DNA from 4 places in the Microtetraspora malaysiensis genome. Region 4 is predicted to be linked to each of the others. Evidence: riboswitches for the same ligand, from Rfam matches in the RefSeq annotation. Region 4 holds a riboswitch; each other region holds the start of a gene.
What was found. A riboswitch is a leader RNA that binds a small molecule or an ion and turns the genes downstream of it on or off. The one in region 4 is predicted to bind cyclic di-AMP.
Positions count from the first base shown of each region.

Region 1: linked by a shared signal. The riboswitch ahead of ACQP1V_RS10810 (coiled-coil domain-containing protein) and the one ahead of ACQP1V_RS30750 (C40 family peptidase) in region 4 are both predicted to bind cyclic di-AMP.
Region 2: linked by a shared signal. The riboswitch ahead of ACQP1V_RS21645 (CHAP domain-containing protein) and the one ahead of ACQP1V_RS30750 (C40 family peptidase) in region 4 are both predicted to bind cyclic di-AMP.
Region 3: linked by a shared signal. The riboswitch ahead of ACQP1V_RS01785 (NlpC/P60 family protein) and the one ahead of ACQP1V_RS30750 (C40 family peptidase) in region 4 are both predicted to bind cyclic di-AMP.

Region 1 is NZ_CP191998.1:2,226,208-2,231,617, reverse strand. Features, by position in the region: gene ACQP1V_RS10830 (hypothetical protein) at 1-172, shown strand, start outside; gene ACQP1V_RS10825 (50S ribosomal protein bL37) at 233-310, opposite strand; gene ACQP1V_RS10820 (DeoR/GlpR family DNA-binding transcription regulator) at 462-1,268, shown strand; gene galT (galactose-1-phosphate uridylyltransferase) at 1,265-2,326, shown strand; cyclic di-AMP (ydaO/yuaA leader) riboswitch at 2,398-2,572, shown strand; gene ACQP1V_RS10810 (coiled-coil domain-containing protein) at 2,844-3,530, shown strand; gene ACQP1V_RS10805 (M50 family metallopeptidase) at 3,629-4,933, opposite strand; gene ACQP1V_RS10800 (PP2C family protein-serine/threonine phosphatase) at 5,010-5,410, opposite strand, start outside.
Region 2 is NZ_CP191998.1:4,566,722-4,572,131, reverse strand. Features, by position in the region: gene ACQP1V_RS21655 (SDR family NAD(P)-dependent oxidoreductase) at 1-113, opposite strand, end outside; gene ACQP1V_RS21650 (winged helix-turn-helix transcriptional regulator) at 224-685, shown strand; gene ACQP1V_RS21645 (CHAP domain-containing protein) at 893-1,552, opposite strand; cyclic di-AMP (ydaO/yuaA leader) riboswitch at 1,567-1,706, opposite strand; gene ACQP1V_RS21640 (MFS transporter) at 2,034-3,305, opposite strand; gene ACQP1V_RS21635 (LysR family transcriptional regulator) at 3,378-4,220, shown strand; gene ACQP1V_RS21630 (MarR family winged helix-turn-helix transcriptional regulator) at 4,434-4,976, opposite strand; gene ACQP1V_RS21625 (alpha/beta hydrolase) at 5,026-5,410, shown strand, end outside.
Region 3 is NZ_CP191998.1:348,094-353,503, forward strand. Features, by position in the region: gene lysX (bifunctional lysylphosphatidylglycerol synthetase/lysine--tRNA ligase LysX) at 61-1,551, shown strand; gene ACQP1V_RS01770 (alcohol dehydrogenase catalytic domain-containing protein) at 1,566-2,045, opposite strand; gene ACQP1V_RS01775 (winged helix-turn-helix transcriptional regulator) at 2,149-2,547, shown strand; gene ACQP1V_RS01780 (LuxR C-terminal-related transcriptional regulator) at 2,751-2,999, shown strand; gene ACQP1V_RS01785 (NlpC/P60 family protein) at 3,101-4,030, opposite strand; cyclic di-AMP (ydaO/yuaA leader) riboswitch at 4,226-4,373, opposite strand; gene ACQP1V_RS01790 (amino-acid N-acetyltransferase) at 4,771-5,337, shown strand.
Region 4 is NZ_CP191998.1:6,528,006-6,533,415, reverse strand. Features, by position in the region: gene ACQP1V_RS30755 (C40 family peptidase) at 1-954, shown strand, start outside; cyclic di-AMP (ydaO/yuaA leader) riboswitch at 1,819-1,977, shown strand; gene ACQP1V_RS30750 (C40 family peptidase) at 2,165-2,593, shown strand; gene ACQP1V_RS30745 (hypothetical protein) at 2,858-3,715, shown strand; gene ACQP1V_RS30740 (M48 family metallopeptidase) at 3,766-5,067, shown strand; gene ACQP1V_RS30735 (glycosyltransferase family 4 protein) at 5,108-5,410, shown strand, end outside.

The sequences.
Region 1 (5,410 bases), 4.3 Mb from region 4:
CAGCGTCTACATGAACACAGTGGCGTCGTACAAGCTCGATCTCGTGGCCGCCGAGCGGTATTTCGGCACCATGACGCGGTTTCCCGACATCGGGCTGCGGCTCCTCATGGTCGCCGGCGTGCTGGTCGCGGCCGCCGCGGACTTCCGGCGAAGCGGCCGCCGTACGCGCTGAGGCCCCGGTGGACGGTGGGGGCGCCGAGGGTGCCACCCACCGCCCCGAGGCCCGGGCCGGCTAGCGGCCGGTGGGCCGCTTGCCGTGGTTCGCCTGCTTCTTCTTCCGTGACTTCGACTTGCGCGCTCGCTTGCCCATGCGGGAACCGCCTTCCGTCGTACAGCCAGTGCCCTCACTCTTCATGAGGCGGCCGGGCCCGTACAGCGTCGCCGCTCATATCCTCAGGATCAAACATGATCCCCCGAAACAATGTGGCATAGTTTGTTGGAATCTGTTGATTGGAGCGGTGATGCTGGCCCAGTTACGGCAGCAGGCGATCCTGGAGCGGATCCGCAGAACCGGTGGCGCGCGCGTCGCGGAGCTGGTCCGGGACCTCGGCGTGTCCGACATGACGATTCGGCGCGACCTGGAGGCGCTCGCCGATCGGGGGCTGGTCGAGAAGGTCCACGGAGGCGCCACGATCTCCGGCGCCGGGTCGACCGAGGAACCGGGGTTCTCCGCCAAGTCGGCGCGGCAGCAGGCCGAGAAGGAGGCCATCGCGCGCCGCGCCGCACGTCTCGTGCGTCCGGGCAGCTCGGTCGCGCTGTCGGCCGGTACGACCACGTGGACGGCGGCGCGGTACCTCACCGACGTGCCCGAGCTGACCGTCATCACGAACTCACTGAAGGTCGCGGACGTGTTCCACCGGTCCGGACGGCCGGACCAGACCGTGGTGCTGGTCGGGGGCGTACGCACCCCCTCCGACGCGCTGGTCGGCCCGGTCGCGGTGGCGGCGATCCGCTCGTTGAACGTCGACGTGCTACTTCTCGGCGTCCACGGGATGAACGTCCGCGCCGGGTTCACCACGCCCAACCTGCTGGAGGCCGAGACCGACCGCGAGCTGGTCGGGTCGGCGCAGCGGCTGGTGGTCCTGGCCGACCACTCCAAGTGGGGCACGGTCGGCATCAGCACGATCGCCCACCTCGATCGGGCCGACGTCGTCGTGAGCGACACCGGCCTGCCCGCCGAGGCCCGCGCGGAACTGTCCGAGCGCGTGGGCGAGCTGCTGCTGGCCGATCCGTCCGAGCCGAACGAGCGGGCGGAGCCCACGGCATGAAGCGCACGATCACACACCTGGCCGACGGGCGAGAGCTGTTCTACTACGACCGGCGCGACGACGCCGACCGAGGCGCGGTGGACCCGCGCGACCTGCCGCCGCGCCCGCCCGCCTCGCAGATGCGCTACGACCCGCTCATGGACGAGTGGATCGCGATCGCCGGGCATCGCCAGACCAGGACCCACCTGCCTGCCGCCGACGAGTGCCCGCTCTGCCCGGCGCACCCCGCCTCGGAGATCCCCTCGGCCTACGACGTCGCGGTCTTCGAGAACCGCTTCCCCTCGTTCAGTTTCGCGGAGGGCGACTTTCCCGATCCCGGCGGGCTGAGCGCGGCGCGGCCCGGCACCGGGCGGTGCGAGGTGGTCTGCTTCACCTCCGACCACGACGCGTCCTTCTCCTCGCTCGGCCCCGGCCAGGTGGAGCTCGTCCTCGCCGCGTGGGCCGACCGCACCGCCGAGCTGGCCGCCCTGCCGGGGGTGGAGCAAGTCTTCTGCTTCGAGAACAGGGGCGCGGAGATCGGCATCACCCTCCCCCACCCGCACGGCCAGATCTACGCCTATCCGTACGTGACGCCGCGTACCCGGCACATGCTCGACGTCGCGGCGCGGCACCGCGGCGGCAACCTCTTCGCGGACGTGCTGGCCGCCGAGCGGAAGGGGCCTCGGGTGGTGGCGGCCAACGAGCACTGGACCGCGTTCGTCCCGGCCGCCGCCCGCTATCCGTTCGAGGTCCACGTCTATCCGCATCGGCGGGTGCCGGACCTGCCCTCCCTGGACGCGGACGAGCGGGCCGCCTTCGGGCCGCTCTACACCGGGGTGTTGCGCCGACTTGACGCGCTGTTCGGGGTGGCCATGCCGTACGTGGCGGCCTGGCACCAGGCGCCCGTGCGGTACCGGCGGGAGCTGGCCCACCTCCACCTCCAGCTCTTCAGCGTCCGGAGGGCGCCGGACAAGCTGAAGTATCTGGCGGGGTCGGAGTCGGCGATGGGGGCCTTCGTCAACGACGTCGCGCCCGAGGAGGCCGCCCGGATGCTTCGCGAATCCTCGATAACGAATTGATCTCTAATCGATTGCAACTTTAATTAGCGCAAACCTCGCTTTTACCACTACTATCCATCGCACCGGCGGTCACCGCCGGTGCGCCTAATCCCGGGCGCCTCGCCCGGGAGCCGGGGACCCACGACCTTGTGGCGATCCGTCCTCGTACGGGACGGACGCCGAGCACCTGGGGTGAAGGCACGCACGTGCCCGGACTTCTCCAGTCCGAACCCGTCAGCTAACCCGGCCGGCAGATGGAGAGGAGTGGGCTCTGCCCCGCGCGTTTCCGGCGGCCGCGGCCGCGCTGACCGCCGCCGCCCTCGTCTTCGGTACTGCCTCTGCCGCCGGCGCCGCCGCTCCCAAGCCAAGCGAGACCCAGCTCAAGAAGCAGCTCGCCGACCTGCGCAAGAAGATCGACAAACTGATCGCCGACTACAACGGCAAACGGGTCGAGCTCGCCAAGGCCCAGCAGTCGGAGAAGGCGGCCAAGGAGCGGCTGGCCAAGGCCGAGGGCGACTTCGAGGCAGCGCGGCGGGAGATGGTCAGCCTCGCGGGCCTGCGCTACCAAACGCACGACCTCGGCCTGTTCGGCACCCCCGACCTGCAAGGGGCGGCCGTGCTGGCCCAGCTCCAGGACGAGCAGGCCGTCGTGGTCTCGCAGTTCGCCACGCTCAAAGCGGAGCGCAAAGCCGCGGCGGACGCGGCCGCCGCCCTGATCACGGAGATCAAGACGCGGTCGGAGGAGGTCGCCCGGCAGCGCAAGGACGCCGAGAAGCTGATCGACGACATCCGGGCCAAGCTCGATCAGCTCATACCGATCGCGCCGGGCAGACGCTCCGCCGGCGGCTGGGCTCCGGAGCTGCCCTCGGGCAGCGACAACATCACGCCGCGGACCCGGCTGATGAAGGAACAGGTCAGCAAGAACTTCGACCTGAAGTTCACGGTCGGCTGCTACCGGGCCGAGAACGACGGCGGCGAGCATCCTCTCGGCCGCGCCTGCGACTTCATGATGAGTTCCGGCGGCGCCATGCCGAGCTCGGGAATGAAGGCCCTGGGCGACAGCGTCGCCGCCTGGGTCATCAAGAACGGCTCCAAGCTGGGCGTCAAGTACGTGATCTGGCAGCAGCGGATCTACAACCTCGGCAGCCCTGGATGGCGGACGATGTCAAACCGCGGCGGCGTCACCGCCAACCACTACGACCACGTGCACATCTCGATGTACTGAAGCCATCCACCTCACCCCCCGCGATCGCGCGGGCGGGCACGCCCCCGCCCCCGAGGCGCGCCCGCCCGCGTGATCACCACATCGCCGGGGCTCGGCGGTCAGCCGGACAGGCGGATCGGGTTCACCAGGTCGGCGTAGACCAGCAGGCCGCCCATGACCAGCAACAGGGCCGCCATGACGTACGTGACCGGCAACGCCTTGGCGACGTCCACGTACCCCGGCATGGGGCGGCGGCTGACGCGGGCGAAGCCTCGCTTGAGCCCTTCCCAGAGGCCGCCCGCGATGTGCCCGCCGTCCAGCGGCAGCAGCGGGATGAGGTTGAACATGCCGACGGCGAGGTTCAGCCCCGCGAGCAGGTTGATGAAGATGATGATCTTGTTTTCGAGCGGGACGGACGAGGCCGCGATCTCACCGCCGAAGCGCCCCGCGCCGACGATGCCGACCGGCCCGTTCGGGTCGCGCTTCTCGCCCGAGAAGGCCGCGTTCCAGACGCCCACCATCTTCTTGGGGATGTTGACCATGGCGACGGCGGTGCGCTGGGTGAAGTCCCACATCTGCCTGACGACGAAGCCCGGGCCCTGCTTCTCGACGACCATCGTCGGCGCGACACCGAGGAAGCCGACATTCTTCTCGATCTTGTCCGGGTCGTCCACCGACGGGCGGTCCTGGGCGATCAGGTCCACGCCGATCGTCGTCTCCTTGCCCCCGCGGACGACGCCCAGGTCGGTACGGCCCGCACCGTGCGCGCGGATCAGCGCGGTCGCCGACTCCCACGAGCTCACCCGCGTGCCGCCGACGGAGACGATGCGGTCACCCGGAAGCAGGCCGGCCTTGGCCGCCGGGGTAATCGGGTCACTCGGCCGGCAATCGCGCTGCTCGGCCTTGGTGGCCGGCACCACGCACTGGGACACCGTCGAGACGACCGGCTTGTACGTCTGGACGCCGAAGCCCATGGCGACGACCGAGAACAGCGCGAAGGCCAGCACGAAGTTCATCGCCGGCCCGCCGGACATGATGATGACCTTCTGCCACCAGGGCTTGCGGTAGAAGACGCGGCTCTCGTCGCCGGGGCGGATCTCCTCGGAGGCGACGGCCCTGGCGTTCTCGATGAGGCCCTGCCACGGACCGGTCGAGACGCTGCGCAGCTTGGTGGGGTCATCGCTCGGCCGCGGCGGCAACATGCCGATCATGCGGATGTAGCCGCCGAAGGGAAGCCACTTCACGCCGTACTCGGTCTCGCCGCGCCCGCGCGACCAGAGCGTGGGACCGAAGCCCACCATGTACTGCGTCACGCGCACGCCGAAGAGCTTGGCGGGGACGAGGTGCCCGATCTCGTGCAACGCGATGGAGAGGAGAAGGCCCACAAAAAGGACCAGGAATCCGGCCAAGAACAGCCAGTTCATCAGCGCGTACCCCCGCGGAGGAGAAGTGTTCTTTCCATGCGTTGCCCGTGTCGAGCGTAACCCACCGTTCAGTGGCTCATGGGCGCCAGATCAGAACGAGGGCGCAGTCGTCGTTGTGCCCCGCGGACATGGAGTTGACGATCTGCCGGGCGCCCTCCCGGTATCCGGTGGGCAGCAGCCGGCGCTCGGCCTCGCCCAGCAGACGGTCGAGCCCGGCGTCGATGTCGCGGCCCGGCTGCTCGATGAGGCCGTCGGTGTAGAGCATCAGGGCGTCGCCTTTGCGCAGCACGCCGGTGTCGGGCTCGCAGTGCAGGTCGGGCACCACGCCGAGCACCACGCCCTTGGCCGCGGAGACGTGCCAGGTGCCCGTGCCCGCGTCGAACTTGACGACGGGCGGGTGCCCCGCCGACGTGATGACGTACTCACCGGTGGAAAGGTCGAGACTCAGGTGGGCGGCGGTGACGAACCCCTCGTCGC
Region 2 (5,410 bases), 2.0 Mb from region 4:
AGATCACGTCCGGTGAGGAAGACGCGGGCTCCCTCCCGAGCGAAGGTCTCGGCCACAGCACCGCCAACCGCTCCGGTGGCCCCGTAAATGACAGCGTTCTTGTTCACCAGCATGGTGTCCTCCAGTGGAGATACGAAGATGCCGATCTACTAGCATCATGAAAGCAATCTAGATCGCGCAGTTGCGTGATGCAAGTTGCCTGCGTGGCGGTGAGGAGTGCCTGATGCTCGGCAGGTTGTACGACAACGAGGTGTGTTCGGCGGCACGCGCCCTGGAGATCGTCGGTGAGCGCTGGAGCCTGCTGATCATCCGCAACGCGATGTTCACGGGCGCCACCCGGTTCACAGAGTTCCAGCGCGCGCTCCGCATCGCCCCGAACATCCTGACCAGCCGCCTGCAGCGGTTCGTCGAGGCCGGCCTGATGGAGACCAGGCCTCAGCCGGACGCCCCCGAGGTGCACGAGTACGTCCTCACCGACAAAGGACTGGACCTCCAGCCTGTGATCATCGCGCTCACCCACTGGGGTGACCGCTGGGCCGCCCCCGACGGACCGCCGATCATCTACCGGCACGACGGTTGTGACGGCCCCCTCCGCCAGCACCTCACCTGCGACAACTGCGGCGCCACCCCAACGTCCGCGGAGGTCGGCGTCCTCCGGGGACCCGGCATGCCACCCGGCCGCTGAAAGCCGACTGACGGGAACATTTGTCCAATCCGCCGGCGGCACGGACGGCGACAGCGGGCTCATGATTACTTCCCCGGGGGTCGACGACGGCCGGAGGCCGGGTTCAGCCCGTGGAGTGCGGCGCATCTCCGCCTCCTGATCCGGACAGCAGAACGCCCCCGGCGGTCTGCCGGGGGCGTTCATGGGGTCACGTCTGTCAGACGGACATCACGCGGTGTAGACGGGGTAGCCGAAGCCCGTCACCTGGCTCATCGGCCGGGTGCGGATCTCGACCTTGCCGTTGCCGGTGTTGCCTTCGACGGTCTTGATGGTGCCGTCGCCGTTGTCCTTGACGACGAGGCCGACGTGGTCGATGCCGTAGATGCTCTTGCCGCCGTTCCAGTCGAAGAACACGACCGCGCCGGGCGTGGCCTTGTTGCCCCAGCGGTGGTTGTCCTGGAACCACTTGGCGTGCTGGACGGTGTAGGCGTCCCAGCCGAGGACCGGGCGCAGACCCGCCTTCTCGCCGACCCAGGAGACGAACATGTCGCACCAGGGGGCGTTGGCGTAGGCGTTGACGTGGCCGCCGTCACGGGCGACGGTCTCCTTCGCCCGCTGCGAGCTCATGTACCACTCGTGGAACTTGGTGCCGCCGCCGTTGGCGTTCTCGCTGACGCCGACCTGGTCCTGCGCGATCTTCAGGAGCTGCTCGGGGCTCACCTTAGGCAGCGAGGCGGCCTTCTTCATGAGGGGGCTGACGCTGGCCGCCTGCGTGCCGGCCGGAAGGGTCTCCGCGTGGGCCGCGGCCATCGTCACGGGGACGGCGGTGCCGGCGGCGAGGATTCCGGTGATCAGGGCAGTACGAAGAAGAGTCTTAGGGGCTCGCATTACGGGGGTCTACTCCCTTGCTTCCAAGCCGCCTACCGGGTTAGCTGACGGGTTCGGGCGTGGAAGTCGCCCTACGGTACGGCTGTACCGATTCACCCCAGAGTGATGGTGGGTCCCCGGCTCCGCGACGACGCGGACTCAGCGGTCGAGCGGTCAGGTCCAGGAAAGGACAACCGCATGATCGGTTATGGGGCAGGCATACTGCGCAGAGGTCAGGTATGCGCCGTGTTCCCAGAACAGTAATAGACGAACCCAAATCGGTCAAGCATGGACAAACTGGGACATAGTTCCGTAATGATCGGTTAATGGGGTTCCGGCCTCAGGGTCAGGGAGATCGACGATCGGCCGCAGGGCGCGCAACCCCCTGCGGGTACGCCGATCCCGATGCCGCGGGCAGAGATCGGCGGCCGGGCGCCGGCGCGCGGCGGCAGCCCCGTAAAGATCTACGAAGAGGCTTGGGCCGGGCATGGGGATTCCCTGGTCATCGGGATGCCGTCGACGAGCGGCGAGATGTGCCGGACCGGGCGCCGGCCCCGGGCGGATCGAGGTCCGGGGCTCCGGCGAGGCCGAGATCGCTGAGCGGAGACCGTGTCCGGGCGGGCGAGTGGCGGGACAGCAGGCATCCGATCAGCGCGGCGGCGAGGCCGGCCAGCCCGGCCGCCGCGAAGCCGCCCGCCGGCACCGACAGGTCGATCGCTCCCCCCACGATCGGGGACCCGAGCGCGAAACCCGCGCTCAGCGCCGAGGATTGCAGCCCTGTCGCTTCGCCACGCACGCTGGCGGGCGCGAGCCGGCTCACCGCGTCGGCCACCGTGGAAAGAGTCGGCGCGGCGAGCAGCCCCGCACCGACACCGGCCACGCACAACCAGGGCCAATCGTGGGCCAGCCCGGCAGGAATGGTCGCCAGCCCGAGCAGACCGAGCAGCAGCCACGTGGGCAGCGGCCGGGGGAGCGCGCCGTACACCAGCCCACCGACGATGGAGGCTACGCCGTACACCGCCACGACCACGGCGGCCCAGGACACCTGGCCCGCCTCTTCGAGGGTGGCGACGATGGCCAGGTCGGTACCACTGAGCAGCATCGTGACGCCGAACGCCATCACCAGCACGGCGATCATGTCCGGGCCCAGCCACTCCCGGCGACGGGGGCGGCCGGCCGTGTCGGCCTCCGCCTCGTCCTCGGCACGCAGCGGCGGGTTGAGCAAGGCGATCCCCGCTCCACCCGCCACGATCGCGGCGCCGACGCCCCAGGCCACCACGCCGGGGGACACCTTCGCCGCGCAGAGGATCACGATCGGTGGGCCCACCATGTACGACAGCTCGCCCTGCACCGATTCCAGCGCGAACGCGGCCCGGCGCTGTCCCGCCGTCGTCATCGCGGCGATCGCCTGCCTGGTCACCAGCGAGGCCGGCACCAGCAGCAGACCCGCCGCGAAGGCGGCGACCAGCAGGATCCCGTACGGCATTATCGGCACGCTCAGCCAGAACACGACCTGCAGTACGACAGTGACCCGCAATACGATGCGCGGACCCCGCCAGTCGATCATGCGGCCAAGCAGCGGCCCGCCCAGCGCCATCCCTGCGGTCATAGCCGCCGCGACGCCACCCGCTGCCGCGTAGCTCATGTCCAGGCCCAGCACGACATACATCGTCAGCGCCATCACAGATGCTGTGATGGCGGTACGGGCGAGCAGCGACATGCTCAGCAGTGGTGCCATTCCTGGCACGGCGAGTACCTGTCGGTAGCTGGTCACCTGCGTGACGCTAGATCCTCTGCCGTGCCATAGGAAGTGGTTATTTTGTTGGAGATGGCATAATGAATACTTATGGCTGGGGATCTTGAGACCGCGTTGCTGCGGTCATTCGTCACCGCCGTGCGGGCGGGCAGCATCAGCCGCGCCGCGACCGCGCTCGGACACACCCAGCCCGCGCTCAGCCAGCAGTTGCGCAAGCTCGAGAGCGTCGTCGGCCGTCCGCTGCTGCACCGGTCGCCATCTGGCGTCTCGCCGACGCGGGCGGGTGAGGAGCTCCTGCCGTACGCCGAACGCATTCTCACGCTCTCCGCACAGGCACTCACCGAAACCGGGCGCGCGCTTACCGGCCACTGCGGCATCGGGCTGCTTGAAGACCTTGCCGCGTCCCGGCTTCCGCAGGCCCTCGCCGACCTCGCCCGGCTGCACCCCGGCGCGACGTTGGAGGTGCTGAGCCTTTCCAACGCCGCGATGCGGGAGGCCTACGACGCGGGCCGCGTCCAACTCGTGCTCGACGCGGTGCCGGACGTTCCCGGGCCGCCGCGCTGGACGGTACGCCGCCCGCTGGTCTGGGCGATCGGCCAGGGGGTGGACGTGACTGCCGACCCGCTGCCGGTGGTGCTGTTCTCGAACCCGTGCTCCTGGCGCACGTCAGTGCTGGAAACGATGGAACGTGCCGATCGGCGCTGGCGGGTGGCGTTCGAAAGCAACAGCCTGGTCGGTGTCCTCGCCGCGGTACGGGCCGGGCTCGGCGTCGCGGCGCTCATGCCCGCAAACCTCGAACCAGCCATGGCCTGCCACAACGCGGACGCCCTGCCCACCCTGCCGGACGTCGAGCTCGGTCTCGTACGGCACCCACCGACCGAAGGTGATCCCCTGATCGATGCGGTGGAGACCGCGCTACGACGCATGATCTGAGAATGGCGGCTGGGTCAGCGGGCAGATCCCGGCGTCAAGCCCCGCCGCGCCCGGTGGGGACCGTGGAAGGTCTGTGCGATCGCTTCGACGGTGTGGGTGCCGTCGTCCAACGTCTTTCTGGGGACGCGCCCATGCCGGGGGCGCGGCAGCACGCCGACCGGGCGATCCACCCGTACACCCCGGCGCAGGACACCCGGCGCCGTACCGGCACGCCTACTGCTGGGGGGACACGGTCGGAGTGCCAACCGCTTCGAGGGCGATGACCTGTTCCAGAGCGCGCCGCAGCATGGCGATCTGGTCCCTGCCGACAAGCCGGGACCATCGCTGCTCGACGTCCGCGAGGATCCGGGCGGCTGCGGCCTGGGCCATCCTGCCCTGGTCAGTGAGCCGGATGATCTTCGCGCGGCGGTCGGCCTCGTCGGCGACCCGCTCGAGGTAACCGTGATCCTCCAGGTCGCCGACAAGTTCACCGATCGCCTGCTTGGTGAGTCCGGAGCGTTCGGCGAGCGTGGTCAGCCGCGAACCTTCGGCGTCGATGTTCCGGAAGACCGAGCCGTGGACGAACCGGATCCCCTCGAACCCTTCGTCGGCCAATTGCTGGTGAAGTCCCTCAAGCGCGATGTCTCTGACCTGCGTGAGCAGGGTGGGGAGTGGCAGCTTCGGGTTGCCGCTCCCGCGTTCTGAACGCGTCGTCATCGTCGTGCGGTCCTTCTTTCGGGCGAGTTCGTCAGGCCGCTTGACAGTATCATCCAGCATGGTAAGGTCACCTGACTGTAAGGCGACCTGACTAATTCTGGAGGACGAAATGCCCAACATTGCCGAACGGCGCGAGCAGTTCGCGGCGATGTTCACCCGGCCCTTGCCTGCGGACGTCGACTCGTCGGCGACGACACTCGGCGGGCGGCCGGCACTGGAGCTGCGGACCACGGCGCCGGGCACGGCGGGCGAGGACGTGCTGCTGTATCTCCACGGCGGTGGGTTCGTGGTCGGGTCGGCGCGGGTCACCGCCCACCTCACCGCCGCGCTGCTGCGGCACCTGGACGGCCGGGCGGTCTCGCTCGACTACCGGCTGGCGCCCGAGCATGCGTTCCCGGCCGCACCCGATGACTGCCTGGCGGCCTACCGCGACCTGCTGGACTCCGGTGTCGACCCGCAGCGGCTGGTGGTCGCGGGCGACTCGGCCGGTGCCG
Region 3 (5,410 bases), 3.0 Mb from region 4:
ATTTTCGCGAAGCGTAGCCGTACCGGATCGGGCGGGGGCGCGGTCGTTAGCCTTTTGACTGTGAGCGACCACCTCAACGGGGCGCCCGAGCAGATGCGGGTCCGGAGAGCGAAGCTGGACCGGCTGCGGGCCGAGGGTATCGATCCCTACCCGGTGAACTTCCCGCGCACCGCCACCGTCGCCGAGGTCCGGGAGAAGTACGGCGATCTCGGGCCGGGCGCCGCGGCGGGTGATCGGGTGGGCGTCGCGGGCCGGGTGATGTTGTCGCGGAACGCCGGCAAGCTGTGCTTCGCCACGATCCGGGACGGCTCGGGCGACCTGCAGATCATGTTGTCGCTCGACCGGATCGGCGAGGAGTCGCTGGCCGCGTGGAAGCGCGACGTCGATCTCGGGGATCACATCGGCGTCGAGGGCGAGGTGGTCACCTCGCGCCGGGGCGAGCTGTCGGTCCTGGCCGAGCGCTGGCAGATCACCGCCAAGTGCCTGCGCCCGCTGCCGGAGAAGCACGCCGGGCTCACCGACCCCGAGTCGCGGGTCCGCCTCCGCTACGTGGACCTGATCGTGAACGACGAGGCCCGGCGGATGGCACGGCTCCGCGGCGCCGCCGTGCGGGCCGTCCGCGACTTCTGGCACGGCGAGGGCTATCTCGAAGTCGAGACGCCGATGCTGCAGCCGATCCACGGCGGCGCGGCGGCCCGGCCGTTCCGCACGCGCATCAACGCGTACGACATGGACCTCTACCTGCGCATCGCGATCGAGCTCTACCTCAAGCGGCTGGTGGTCGGCGGCCTGGAGAAGGTCTTCGAGGTCAACCGGAACTTCCGGAACGAGGGCGTGGACGCCACGCACAACCCCGAGTTCACCATGTTGGAGGCGTACGGGACGTACCTCGACTACAACGACATGGCGGACCTGACCCGGAGGATGTACCAGCAGGCGGCCGTGGCCGCGCTGGGCACGACGGTCGTCGTGCACGACGGCGAGGAGATCGACCTGGGGCCGCCCGAGTGGCCGCGCACGACGCTCTACGGCGCGGTGTCGGACGCCCTGGGCGACGCGGTGACCCCGCGCACCCCGCTGGAACAAGTACGGAAATATGCGGATCGGCGGCGGGTCGACTGGGATTCCGGCTGGGGGCAGGGCAAGCTCGTTCAGGAGATCTTCGAGAAGCTCGTGGAGCACACCCTGATCCAGCCGACGTTCGTCATGGACTACCCCCGGGAGACCTCGCCGCTTACCCGCCCGCATCGGGACGACCTGCTCCTCGCCGAGAAATGGGACCTCATCGGGTTCGGCACCGAGCTGGGCACCGCGTACTCCGAGCTGGTCGATCCGGTCGAGCAACGCCGCCGTCTCACCGAGCAGTCCCTCCTCGCCGCGGGCGGCGACCCGGAGGCCATGCGGCTCGACGAGGACTTCCTGCGGGCCCTGGAGTACGGCATGCCGCCCACGGGCGGGGTGGGTGTGGGGATCGACCGCATGATCATGGCCTTCACCGGGCGGAACATCCGCGAGACGATCCTGTTCCCCCTGGTCAGACCGCTCGGTTGAGCGGAGAGGGCAGGTCAGGGGACCAGCACGACGCGGCCGCCCGCCGCGCCCGTCACGAGCACGGACCGGCCCTCGTGCAGGCCGAGCATGTCGATCGCCTGCGACGCGGTGAGCCCGTTGAGCGGGATCGTGGCCGCCTCGACCGGCGTCACTCCGCGGGGTGCCCGAGTGACCGCGGCCGCGTCGAGGACCACGAGGTCGGCGTGGGTCTTCGATGGGAGGCCGAGGATGTCCGAGACGCCGATCACCATCTCGCCGAGCTCGAAGTCCGTGACGCCGGGCCCGATCTCGTCGATCGTGCCGGCCACGTCCCAACCGAGACCGACCCGCTCGCGCGGGCTGTAGAAGGCCGCGAGATGGCCGTCGCGGGTCGCCAGGTCGACCGGATTGACGGTCGCGGCCTCCATCCTGATCCGGACCTGGCCCCGGCCGGGCTCCGGGGTGGGCGCCTCGACGATCTCGAGGGTGCCTGAGTGTGCGGTGAGAGCGCGCATGTCTCCTCCTTGATCCAGAGAGTGTGTTGCACAACCTATGAAGAGTTACTCTCTTTCGGTAAGAAGGCACCTGGAAGTGTGTAATCCACCTCAAGGAGCGCAAATGGCGACACTCTCGGCGGCTCAGCGGCGCCAGGAGGCCAAGCGCGAGTACGACGCGTACGTCGCGTCCTGCCCCTCGCGCAAGCTTCTCGACCGCCTCAGCGACAAGTGGGTCAGCCTCGTGCTCAGCGCCCTCGCCGACGGGCCCCAGCGATACAGCGATCTCGCGAGGACCATCGCGGGGGTGAGTCAGAAGATGCTCACGCAGACCCTGCGCACGATGGAGCGTGACGGCCTGGTCTCCCGGAGGGTCACCCCGACCGTGCCCGTCCGGGTGGACTACGAGCTGACCCCTCTCGGCTGGACCCTCATGCCGTTGATGTACGCCGTCAAAGAGTGGGCTGAGATCCACATGGAGGAGGTCGAGGCGGCCCGCGCCGCCTATGACGCCGATCTCTGAGTCCTTTCGGTCCCGCCGCGCACGGCGTTTACCCGAGTGCCGGGAAATGCTGGGATAAAGGCGGTGGGTAAACCGCGGCGACCGTCTGCTATGCCGTACGGACTGTCAATGGCCAATGAGGGTCCGAACTTGACGATTTTTGAACAAAGTGTTTACCTTCCGAAGGCGAGCCGATATTCGATCCTTGTGGGGGAGGGGTGACGATGCCGCTTTCCGATGTGGTTTCCCGTGGCGAGAGCCCCGGGCCGGAAAGCGAACGCGCCGGTCTCAGCGACGACGACCTCAGGCTGCTGGCCGAACTGGCCAAGGGCGGCACTGTGGACAAGGTGGGCCGCCGCCTCGACGTGAGCGGGCGCACCGTGCGGCGGCGGCTGCGGGGCATCTGCGATCGGCTCGGCGTCGCGACCGCCATCGAGGCGGTCGCGTGGGCGGCCAGGCGCCGCCTGATCTGACCACCGGACCCCGGAAACGCGTCAGCCCCTGATCCTCTGCTCGATCAGGGGCTGCCACGTGAGTGCGCGCTGCGGCCGGTTCCGGCCCGCTCCGGCCCGCTCTAGTCCGCGATCCGTACGACGCCGACGATGGGCCGGTTGGCCAGGGGGGCGATCCGGACCACGTCGCCCGTGCGCGGCGCGTGGACCATGTAGCCGCCGCCGATGTAGATGCCCACGTGGTGCAGGTCCTGGTAGAAGAAGACCAGGTCACCGGGGCGCATGTCCTTGACGGGGACGTGCGTGCCGGACGACCACTGCGAGCCGGTGTAGTGGGGGAGGCTGATGCCGACCCTCTGGTAGGCCGCCAGGACCAGCCCGGAGCAGTCGAAGGAGCTCGGGCCGTCGGCGCCCCACACGTACGGCTTGAGCTGCTGCGTGAGGGCCCAGCGCGCCGCCTCGGCGGCCTTGCCGTTGCCGATGATGGGGAAGTCCAGCCGCCTGGCGGAGCTGCCCCTGCCGACGCTCCCCGCGACCTTGCTGTAGAGGTTGCTCTCGGACTTCTTGACCAGCTTGCGGATCTTGTCGGTCTGCCCGGCGATGCCGGAGAGCAGGTCCTTCACTTCCTTCTGCCGCGCCTTGGCGCTGGTCCTGGCCCGCTCGGCCGCCTCCATCGCCTTGGCGACCTGGGCGACCTCCTCGCCCTGCTGCATCTGGAGCGCGTACGTCGTGGACGCCCGGTCGAGGTAGGACTCCGGGTTGTCCGAGCCGAACAGTGCCAACGCGGAGCCGAGGCCGCCGGTCATGTAGGTGTTCTGGGCGAGCAGGCTGGCCGTCCTGCGCCGGGTCTCCAGCTCGGCCTCGCTCTTGGCCAGGGTCTTCTTCGAGAGCTCGGCGGACCGCTCGGCCTCCTTGAGCTTGACCCGGGCGCCGTTGTACTGCTCGGTGAGGGTCTCGATCTCGTCGTAGAGCCGCTCGACCTCGGCGGTCAGCTCCTTGAGGCTGGGCTTGGGGTCGGCCGTCGCGGACACCGCGGGGACGGCGAAGGTCATCGCGATGAGGGTGACGCCGAGGAACGCGGCCCTGCGGATCGGGCCGCCGGCGGAAGACCGGGGGCGGCGCCGTCGCCCGCGGGCGTGTCTGCCCGCCGATCGTCCTCCAGAGATGCGCACCAAAGCTCCTCTCCTACGCGTGCCCGGCAGGGGGATTCCGTGCCGCGTGGCTCCCGGAGGAGACGGCTGCGTCTGCCTGGCACTCTGGCCGCCTACCGGGTTAGCTGTCGGGTTCGGGCCGGAGTAGCCCTACCTTTCGGATTCACCCCGTGACGACCCGGGGGCGACCCCGGATCTTCGCAGTTGGTTCCCCGGCTCCCCTCGGCATGGGCGCCTGGGGATTCGGCGGTCCGGTCGTCGCGCCTTTCACGATTACCGGCATCGTCGGTGGACACTAGTGCACCCGGGGTTCCTGCTCAACCAGAACTCCGGATTCCGTCTAGGTTCCACAACCGAACGATCACGGTCGGGTTACATGTGGTAGAGGGGCCAAACGGCCGTTACTCGGCGTTGACCAGGTCGGCGCCGTCTTCGCGGCAGGTCACCGCGCTCTCCGCCTTTCCTAAAGGGGAAATTTCCGGAACGCGGATCGATGGAGAGCGGAACGTGCGCGAACGGATACAGGGCGTGAGGTGATCCGGAAGCCTCCGAGGTTTGGGCATGACCGATACTCCACCTCCCCGCATGCGGGCCCTCTTCGCGCGCTCACGTCGCCCGCTCGCCGACTAGGCTGGCCGTTCATGGAGCAGGTTGCGGGCCGGTCCTCGGACGCCGAGAGCGGCCAACGCGCGCCCCGGGATGTGCGGGTGCGCCGGGCCAGGACCCTCGACGTCCGTGCCATCCGCTGTCTCGTCGACGAGTACTCCGGCGTCGGGCCGCGGCTGCTGAAGAAGACCACGGTCACCCTCTACGAGGACGTCCAGGAGTTCTGGGTGGCCGAGCTCGACGGCGTGGTGGTCGGCTGCGGGGCGCTGCACGTGCTCTGGGAGGACCTGGCCGAGATTCGCACGGTGGCGGTCGATCCTGGCGTACGCGGCATGGGCGTGGGCCACCGGATCGTCGCCGCGCTCATCGACGCGGCCCGCGAGCTGGGCGTGCGCCGGGTTTTCTGCCTGACCTTCGAGGTGGCCTTCTTCGGAAGGCATGGGTTCGCGCCCATTCACGGGACTCCGGTGTCCTCGGAGGTGTACGCCGAGCTTCTCGCTTCCTACGACGAGGGGGTGGCCGAGTTCCTCGATCTCGAACACGTCAAACCCAACACGTTGGGTAATACGCGCATGTTGCTGCATCTCCACCCACGATCCTGACCATTGTGGTGACCGATGGGAAAGGTGACTGTTGACATTCCTGTCGCTACTTTGGCCATATCGGCATGCGCAT
Region 4 (5,410 bases):
CGTGTACCCGCGGTCGTTGTCGGCTTGGCAGCTGTGGCGCTGCTGTTGCCAATAACTGGCGCCCAGGCCGACCCCAAGCCCACGGTCGCGCAGGCCAAGGCCAAGCTGAAGAAGCTGAACGAGCAGGCCGACAAGGTCGTGGACCAGTACAACGCGGCCAACGAGAAGTGGAAGAAGGCCAAGAAGCAGTACGCCGAGATCAACGCCAGCTACACCAAGAAGGCCGAGAGGGTCGACGTACTGCGCGAGAGTCTGGTGACGGTCGCCACCAGCACGTACCAGACCGGAGACATCGTCTCCATGGGGCTGCTCTACAGCCCGAACCCCGAATCGATGCTCAGCGGCCTCGCCGCGCTCGACCAGCTTTCGCAGGGGCGGGCCCGGCAGCTCAACGAGTACCAGGGCGCCATCGCTGATCTCAAGAAACAGCGGGATCAGAAGAAGGGCGTCTACGTTGAGGCCACCAAGGTCAAAGCCGACCTCCTCAAGGAGAAGAAGCAGGCCGACCAGCTGGTCAAGGAGCAGACCGAGCTGCTGCGCCGCATCGGGGCGTACAACCCGGGCAACACCAACAGCGCCGGTGCCGTGTATTCCGGGCCCGCCTCGGGTAACGCGCTCGCCGCGCTTCAGTTCGCCTACCGGCAGATCGGCAAGCCGTACCGGTACGGCGCGACCGGGCCGGGCTCGTGGGACTGCTCGGGACTCGTCCAGGCCGCGTGGTCGGCCGGCGGGGTGTCGCTGCCACGGACGAGCTATGAGCAGTGGGCGTGGGGGGCGAGCCGCAAGGTCCCGCTCAACGCGCTGCAGGCCGGCGACCTGCTCTGGCATGCCGGGCTCGGCCATGTGGGCATCTACGCCGGAAACGGCAAGGTCGTCCACGCTCCGCAGACGGGTGACGTGGTGAAGGTCGTCACGCTGGCCCAGTACAACGCGATGGGGGCGGTGCGCCCTTGATCCGTGCCGCTGGATAGCGGACTCTCGATCTGGCGGGACACCGGCTGACCGGTGTCCCGCTTCGCGTATGCGGCCTTGCTCTTCCGGCTTGGCCGGGTCGGGCGCTTCGCCGGAAGGAACCCGCGGTCCTCGCGACGCCCGCGGGCCAACGCTGCGGTCCTCGCTCCCTACCGCTCCGCGCCCGCGATCCTGGTGATACGTATGCGGACAGCGCGCCGGCTCACGTGCCCTGCCCGCCCCCAGGGGCCCGTCACGTCGCCCGGAGGGCCGTTACCGGCCCCACGCGGACTCCGTTGCGTGGCGCGCACCCACGCGGCCTCGCCCGAGGCCCCGCCGTCCGTCCGCCCGGCGCGCGAACAATGACGGCGTGTCGTCGGCGCGTGCGGTGCCCCTCGCCCATTCGCCGAAGCGCGGGCTGGGAAGGCGATGGAGACAAAAGATCCATCGCGAAGTACGCCGGCTCGCGCAGGGCTGGATTATGACTTCCGATCTTTAGTGAGAAATGTGATAACTCTCACACCGAAGTGGATCAAAATGGGGCCGTTGACGATCTTCGTGGCGTAAAGGCGAACGCCGGAATCGATCTCGCAATCGGAGTGATCGATGTGGCCGATGTGGCCAATTTGTGGTGTGATGCGGCAAATGTGAGCAGGGTCACATCGACTGTCCGGAAATATCGGCTACCCAGGGGTTTCCGCTTGCCCGGATCGTTTATTCGATCTTTATTTCTTGGTTAGGCCTTTGCCGTCTTGTGGCACGAATCGGTAACTTCTGGGCCGCGGTGAGCGCCACGCCACCGCCGCGAACAACGGTCCGACGCCGTGTTCGCGCAGCATCCGTCGCCAGCTTCGGGACTTCCTGAGGTGAAGCGACATGCCGAGTCCGTGCAGTCAGGAGGCACGGAGCCGGGGAACCATCGACCTTCTGCCGAAGGTCCGGGGTGAATCGGCGCGCTTCGCGCCGTAGGGCGACTTCCCCGCCCGAACCCGTCAGCTAACCCGGTAGGCGCAAGCGGAAGACCCTAGGAGCGATCCTGTCCAGCACCCCTGCACGTCTGTCCCGCCTTGCCCGCGTCACCCTGGGCGGCGCCGCGATCGGCGTCTCCTTCGGGGCCGTCGGCGCCTCCCCCGCCTCGGCCGACCCCGTGACGGACGGCCTCACCATGGAGAAGGTCACGACCACGAGTGCGACGGCCCTGACGGAAGCCGAAATGTCGGCCACCGTGACGGTCGCCACCGCGCAGACCTCCAGCCGCCAGTCCAAGGCGGCCCGCCAGCAGCAGCTGGCCCGCAAGGCCGTCGAAGTGGCCAAGAAGCAACTCGGCGACCCGTACCGATGGGGCGCCAGCGGCCCCGGCGCGTTCGACTGCTCGGGCCTCGTCCAGTACGCCTGGCAGAAGGCCGGCGTGGACATCCCGCGCACCACCTGGTCACAGCGCAGCGGTGTGAAGAAGAAGGTCGCCTGGAGCAAGCTCAAGCCCGGTGACCTCATCTTCACGAGCGGCGGCGGCCACGTCGGTATGTACGTCGGAAAGGGCAAGATGATCCACTCGCCGCACACCGGCGCGGTGGTCCGCATCGACAAGCTCGACGCCTACCGCAAGAGCAGCTTCGTCGGAGCGGTCCGCCCCGGCAGCTGAGAACACAGGAGCGCCCGCCGATGGGCGGTGAGCGTCCGATGCCGACAGCCGTTCCCCCGGGCTGTCGGACCTGACGCTCCCGACGTGCCCCCAGGAGCGTCCCCGCCCATCGGCCGGGTACGTCCGGCAGAAGAAGACCCCATCCCGGGCGCGCCCGGGACGCCCCCCGGCCGGGGTGGGGTCTGACCGGACACGCCTCGCGGCCCCGTCCCTCGTCCAGAGGGGCGGGGTCGCGGCATATCCGGCGACCCGTACGATTTCCGCATGCTCGCTCTGGCCCGCCTCACGGCGGCCGTGCTGGTCGTGGCGTCGGTGACCGGCCTGGCCGCCGACGCCCCACCCGACCGGGCCTTCGCCACGGCGCGGACGGTCATGGGGGAGCACCCCGAGATATGGGTCGGCGCCTCCATCGCCAGGGGGAAGCACGCCGTCGTCGTCACCGGGCATGCGGCGTCCACGCCGCCGTCCCTCTCCACGCCTGGGGCCCGTGCCGGAGCCGGGCTCGCCGACGTGGCCGACTCCGCTCGCCGTACGGTCGCCCGGGTCTGGGGGCAGGTGGACGCGGTGATCCTCGTCCCGGCGACCGACGAGCAGGCGGAGGTGCTCGCGTCGCCCTCCGGGGTGGCGGGCCTGGCCGCCCTGGCCGACGTCGACCACGTGATCGTGGCGCCGTCCGGGTTCGGCCGGCTCTCCCCGACCGGCCGCCGGGTCGTGCTGGCCCACGAGCTGACCCACGTCGCCACCGGCGCCGCGCTCTCCGGGGACATGCCGGCCTGGCTGGTGGAGGGCTTCGCCGACTACGTCGGCTATCACGGCAGCGGCCTCACGGCGCGGGCGGTCGCGGCGGAGCTCACCGCCGAGGTCCGTTCCGGAACGCCGCCCGTGGCACTGCCCGGCCGCGAGGCGTTCCGGCCCGGCGGGCCGCGGCTCCCGCAGGCGTACGAGGAGGCATGGCTGGCCTGCCGGTACATTGCCGACCGGTACGGGGAGCACGCCCTGGTGGCTCTCTATCGGGCGGCGCGTCGCCACGGCATCACCACGGCGCTGGTAGAAACGTTAGGCACCGATCTGGCGGAGCTGACCGCGGCCTGGCGAGGATACCTGCGCCGCGAGCTCGCCTGATATGGCCCGCCCGCACGAGAACCGCCGCGGACTGCGAAGGGGTGATGGGGATGTCACAGAGCGACGTCGCCGGACATGTCGGCCGCTCCAGAGCCGGACGCTACTCCGGGAGCCGGGCGGCGGCGATCACGCTGCTCGCTCTGGGCGCGGCCCTGCTGGCGGTCGTCGCGGTCACGACCCCGTGGCGGCCCCTCGGCCCCGACGCTCCGGACGTGCGCGCCGAGCCCGCGCTGGACTTCACCCGCGCCCAGCTCGACCGCGCCGACGCCTTCGACGCGGCGACGTCGCCTCCCGGCTACCTGTCGCTCGCGCTGACCCTGCTCATCGGGGGAGTGCTCGTCCTCACCCCGGTCGGCGCCCGGCTGATCGGGCGGCTCAGGGGACCCTGGTGGATCAAGGCGATCATCGGCCTGCTCGGTGTCTACGTCGTCTCGCTGGTGCTCAGATGGCCGCTCGGCATGTGGATGGAGGGCGTGCTGCGGGACTACGGCCTGTCCACGCAGACCTGGGGTTCCTGGTCCGCCGACCGGCTGAAGAACTTCGCCCTCCAGATCGTGCTCTCCGGCATCGCCGTGCTGGTGATCGTCGCACTCGCCCGCAAGTGGCCGCGCGCCTGGTGGATCCCCGCCTCCGTGGGCGCGTTCGCGCTGACCGTCGTGGTGTCCTTCGCGTACCCGGTCGTGGTAGAGCCGATGTTCAACAACTTCACGCCGCTGCCCGCCGGGCAGCTGCGCACCGACCTGCTCGCCATGGCCCAGAGGGACGGCGTCCCGGTCAAGGACGTGCTGGTCGCCGACGCCTCCCGCCGCACCACCGCGCTCAACGCGTACGTCTCCGGGTTCGGGGCCACCCGCCGCATCGTCGTCTACGACACGCTGGTCAGTCAGCCGGAGCAGGAGGTCGAGCTGGTCGTCGCGCACGAGCTGGGCCACGCCAAGAACGACGACGTCCTGTACGGCACGCTGGTGGGCGCCCTCGGCGCAGCGGCGGGCACCTGCCTGCTCTTCCTCGTGTTCCAGGCGCTGCGCCGCCGCGCGGGAGTCTCCTCGGCGGGCGACCCCCGGGCCGTCGCGCTGCTCGTCGGGCTCATCTCCCTCGGCACCGTGCTTTCCGGGCCGGCGCAGAACGTGGTGAGCCGGCAGATCGAGGCCCGCGCGGACGCGCACGCGCTCGACCTCACCCGCGACCCGGCCCCGTTCATCGCCATGCAGAAGAGCCTGGCGCTGCGCAACATCTCGGACCTGTCGCCGAGCGCCCTGGACTACATGCTCTACGCCTCACACCCCTCGACCGCCGAGCGCATCGCGATGGCACGGTCCTGGGCGCGCCTCAATGGCGTGCCCCGGCCGTGACGCGACGACCGTGCAGAGCGGCGGACCCGGAGGAGGGGCCGTGGACAGGACCCTGTTCGTCACCAACGACTTCCCGCCGAGGCCCGGGGGCATCCAGGCGTTCGTCCACGGGCTGGCCTCCCGCCTCGACCCGGCGTCGGTCGTGGTCTACGCCCCACGCTGGAAGGGGTGCGAGGCGTTCGACGCGCGGCAGCCGTACGAGGTGGTGCGGCACCCGACCTCGCTCATGCTGCCGGGGCCGTCGGTGGCGCGCCGGGCCGCCGAGCTGGCGCGGGACTGCCGCACCGTCGTCTTCGGCGCCGCGGCCCCGCTCGGCCTGCTCGCCCCCGCCCTGCGTGAGGCC